One region of the Metabacillus sp. 113a genome, then DNA from elsewhere that is predicted to be linked to it. Evidence: predicted binding sites of a transcription regulator. Region 1 holds the regulator's gene; the other holds the start of a gene.
What was found. Region 1 encodes CtsR, which represses protease genes until heat stress. Its sites were predicted from a motif close to ATGGTCAATAAAGGTCAAACA; they were not measured.

Region 1 (2,402 bases):
CTGCCGCCTTTTCAAACTCCTCTTGAGCGATATGATGCTGCATCAGTTTTTTCAGATCCTCCATGCGTTTTTGAAGGTGAATGCTCCCACCGATCCGCTTTGGAATTTTACCTCCATGAACAGTGTTGCCGCTATGAACCTTTCTTAAAATAGGTGTAATCTCATTTTGAAACGTTTTATAGCATTCTGAACACCCAAACCGGCCGGCTTTGCCAAACTGTCTGTACGTCATGCCGCATCGGGGGCAATGCTGGACCTCCTCTGCCCTGTACATGGAAGAAGCATCGGATTTTGCAAGCTTCGTCTCGAAATTAAGCAGGCCTGATAAAAGAGAGTTTATGGAAAATCCGCCATCACTTCCGAATACCATCATATTACTATTCTCTTTCGCACATTGTTCACAAATATGAACCTCTGCTTTTTCTCCATTGATCACTTTCGTAAAATGGAACGTTGCCGGTCTTTCATGACATTCCTGACACACCATGAGGATCACCGCCTTGCAATTAGTTATATTTTAGGGACGTTAGCATAGCCTTCAGCATCCTTGACCTTAATTCATCCCTTAAGGGCAAATCCACATAAAGAACTGAACGGTCCATGACACTCAGCATAATTTTGGCTTCTCTGGGTGTAATGACATTTTCAGCTGCCAGCCTTAAGACAATATCCTCCGCCGGAGCCTGGGGCAATCTATCGCCCGCCAGTTCAATCATCTGCTCCAGTAAATGGGCATCGTCATTGGACTGTACTTTGATGATGCGTATATATCCGCCTCCGCCGCGCTTGCTCTCCACCATATAGCCTCGTTCTACAGTAAAACGAGTGTTAATGACATAGTTGATCTGAGACGGTACACATTGGAACTTATCAGCAATCTCGCTCCGCTTAAGTTCTACAATTTCTTGCTCACTCATATCGAGAACCTGCTTTAAATACTGCTCGATTACGTCTGATATGTTTCTCATCAAGCCTCCTCCTCACTTGACTTTGACTATATTTGACTAATATAAATATATGATGTTCCCGTCTTTTTTTCAACTATTTCAAACTTGAACTTTCTGTATTACGTTTCCCATTCATTCCGTTTCGTCACTTCCAGGGTATACGTCGAAGCATTTTGATCCTTTTCATCATGTTTTACCTTCATTTTATACACCACTAGGTCGTTTTGATCTAATGTCTTCAAGACTTCTTCGAGGTCGTTTCCTTGCTGCACCTTTACTTTCATTGTTTCCCTTTCTTCCTTTTTCCTAAAACTCCAATGCACCCGATTCAGGAAAGAAAGACTCAGCCAGACTGCCAGTGCGGTAAAACCCGCGAGGATATACATACCTGCGCCTATAACCAGACCCAGTCCTGCAGAGATCCAGATGGATGCAGCTGTCGTTAATCCATGAATGCTGCCGCCTTTCACCAAAATCGTTCCAGCTCCGAGAAATCCAATGCCGCTGATCACATAAGAAGGAATACGGGAGGGGTCAAACTGAGTATGAGGGTACTCATCCAAGTACTCTTTAAAGCCGTAAAGGGATAGCAGCATAAGCAGACAGGCTCCGATTCCCACGATTAAGTGGGTCCTGAACCCTGCCGGATGCCCGTTGATTTCCCGCTCGGCCCCAATAAAGCCGCATATAATAGCTGTAAAAACAATCCGGATCATCATCGTAACTTCATCTGATCCTATAATATCTTTCATCGTTTCCATTAATCTTCACCTGCAAACTTCCCAAATAAAAAATTTGATTCTTCTCTTATACCCTTTCTGGAGAGGATAGAAACTTTTGATGGGGGTGGGCTGGGGGAGTGGGCTGAAGGGCTGAGGGTATCTCTGGGGGGACGAGGGGACGAGGGTGCATTGGAGGAATGCGGGTGGGCTTGAGGGTAGTCACGAAGGACGAGGCTGGATTGGGGAGTGCAGGGGGGCTTGAGGGTAGTCACGAAGGACGAGGCTGGATTGGGGGAGTGCGGGGGGGCTGAGCTGGCGCGTATTTGGCCTGGTATGGTCCAAAGGAACAGGGCTTGGATGGGGAACGGGGGGCTGAGCAGAGGAATGGGGACTGGTTTTGGAAGGACGATACTCTTTTGTATTTGTGGCGGGTGAAACTGTATGGATATGTTTTGGTTTTGTGGTGGCTGGCGGGTGATTGGTCAATTAGGGTGCCTGAATAGTCGATTATCATCTAATTTTCAGCATTTTGAAGTCGTTTTAGAGGGAAAGCGGAGAACATTATTGGATTTATGTAGTCGATGGCGTTAAAACATTGGAAGGATAGAGGCAAATGCTTGCTAGATATCTACTCTTTCGAATTTATCGGCGGTATTTTCATTATATCGGCTATTATTGAAAGATATCGGCTATTTTTCCAATATATCGGCTATTTTTTACTTTTATCGACCGA
Region 2 (2,402 bases), on a different contig from region 1:
AGAATGGCTTGCAGGCACGCCCTGCCGCGTTGTTCGTTCAGGAAGCGAACCGCTATGGCTCGGATATTTTTCTTGAAAAAGAAGGAAAAAAAGTCAATGCGAAGAGTATTATGGGGCTAATGAGCCTTGCCATCGGCACAGGCTCCACCATCACGCTGATTGCAGAGGGGCATGATGAGGAAGAGGCGCTTGAAGCCTTATCTGAATATGTGCATCAGGAAGTTTAAGAAAATGGGCATCTGCTTGCGGCAGGTGCTTTTGTTTATAAAAAAACCGGATGGCTTATAAAGCCGATCCGGTTCGAGGTCTTATTTCTGTTCGTTGTTATCGAGGATGTTGCGGTTCATAATTTTGTCAATCAAGCCGTATTCAAGGGCTCTTTCAGCTGTCATGAAGTTGTCGCGGTCTGTATCACGGCTGATGACTTCAAGCGGCTGTCCCGTACGGTCTGAAAGAATTTGGTTTAACTTTTCACGAAGGAAAAGAATGCGTTTAGCGGCAATCTCAATTTCAGTTGCCTGTCCCTGTGCTCCTCCAAGCGGCTGATGGATCATAACCTCACTGTTTGGAAGGGCATAACGCTTGCCCTTAGTACCCGCTGCAAGAAGGAATGCTCCCATTGATGCAGCCATACCGATACAAATAGTGTTCACCTCGGGCTTAATAAATTGCATCGTATCATATATGGCCATACCCGCTGTAATGGATCCGCCTGGGCTATTGATGTAAATGGAAATGTCCTTCTCCGGATCTTCTGCTTCCAGGAACAAGAGCTGGGCAACTACAGCGTTTGCCACGTTGTCATCAATTCCGCTTCCAAGCATGATGATTCTGTCTTTCAGCAGGCGGGAATAAATATCGTATGCACGTTCTCCGCGGTTCGTTTGCTCAATTACTGTAGGAATTAAATTCACAGTATAGCCTCCCTTATAATATGTAATTTTTTTATGTACTCTCATCATACATTTAAGGTCAATAAAGGTCAAACAAAAACAACCGGATATCATCCGCTTTTATTACTCTATGCTGACTGTATTCATGATACCCGTTCGCACGGTATTTAAACAGCGGAACAGGCAAAAACAAAAGTTCTGCCCTTAAAAAGAGATTCTCTGTCATAAACAGAAAAAATGGAGCGTATCTGGTAAGATAAAGACCATACCATCGTTTGGCGGGAAAAGAAAGGGCGGGGACCTATGATCAAATTTAAAAAAGAGGAAAAAGCAGATATGGCAACTAAACTGCAGGATTATCTGTATAAAGAGTGGGATGAAGAAATCGGGGATCTGGCTGCAGAAATCTTTCTAGATTATATATCGAGCGAGCTTGGGCCGTATTTTTATAATAAAGGGGTAGAGGATGCTCGTTCCCTGCTCAATGAAAAGCTTCTTGATTTGGAAGAAGAGTACTATTCTCTGGAGAAGCCGCTGCGTAAACGAAAGCTGGATTCATAAAAAGCTTGATTTATTCATTTTAGTGTCATATAATATTCCTTGCTGACACTAAAGGCGCTCGTAGCTCAGTCGGATAGAGCGGTGGTTTCCGGTACCACGTCTGCCGGGGGTTCGAATCCCTCCGAGCGCGCCAATTACATAAACTAAAGGGTAACCTTTCCAAATCTTTCTGCAGTGAGTCAAACACCTCATTTCAGGAGGATTTTTATTTTTATTTATTGGCAACAAGCCTGTGTAAATGAAAAGGCTCTGCCGATTGGCAGAGCCTTATGAATATTATAAGCTTTTCCTTCAAAGCTTTTCCTTCAAAGCTCCATTCCCGATATGTACACTCCAGTGCACATAGGCACTGGCTGGAATGAATGGAGTGTGCAGCAGCATTGACTGCTGATTACAGGATTGTACCAGATCTTGATTGAAAAAGGAAGAGGCAAAAATTGCTACTTTCTCTGCTCGGATTTCACGTTATTATATGCTTCATCCAAATGCTGAATTCGTTTGAGCACTTCCGCATTTTTAGTCAGCTGATCCTGGACAAGGGTGGAGACAACGGAACGGTAATAGCTGTTCATGGCATCTGTCTTCCCCATTTTGCCCTGATTCAGATCTGCGTGCTGTCTGAAATTTTGTTCAAAATAGGGGATGGAAAATAAATCACTCATAAAGGGTCCTCCTTTCACCTGCTTGGGATGGGTTCATACAGCGGATATTCTTACCGGATGCATGCTTTTATTTTCTCTCCTAAAACGAGCCGTCTTCATGTAAAATGTGGAGAGGGGGTGCAATTATGAAAATCGGAGCAGGTCTATCACAGGAGCAATCACTGAAGCTGCATTTATCACAGGAGCTGAAACAAGCCATCACCCTTCTTCAATACAGTTCCGCTGAGCTCATGCAATATATTCAGGAGCTGGCTCTTGATAATCCGTTAATTGAAATAAAAGAGAA

Region 2: a site for CtsR is predicted at 969-989, ahead of clpP (ATP-dependent Clp endopeptidase proteolytic subunit ClpP). Genes of this name have one in related genera too.

The regions. Positions count from the first base shown of each region.
Region 1 covers NZ_JBNILJ010000015.1:342-2,743, reverse strand. Annotated here, with positions in the region: gene ACQCVE_RS16370 (UvrB/UvrC motif-containing protein) at 1-487, opposite strand, end outside; gene ACQCVE_RS16365 (CtsR family transcriptional regulator) at 507-968, opposite strand; gene ACQCVE_RS16360 (MgtC/SapB family protein) at 1,067-1,708, opposite strand.
Region 2 covers NZ_JBNILJ010000004.1:143,421-145,822, forward strand. Annotated here, with positions in the region: gene ACQCVE_RS08970 (HPr family phosphocarrier protein) at 1-227, shown strand, start outside; gene clpP (ATP-dependent Clp endopeptidase proteolytic subunit ClpP) at 309-914, opposite strand; gene ACQCVE_RS08980 (DUF2164 domain-containing protein) at 1,197-1,454, shown strand; tRNA gene ACQCVE_RS08985 (tRNA-Arg) at 1,509-1,587, shown strand; gene yvfG (protein YvfG) at 1,895-2,116, opposite strand; gene rpoN (RNA polymerase factor sigma-54) at 2,242-2,402, shown strand, end outside.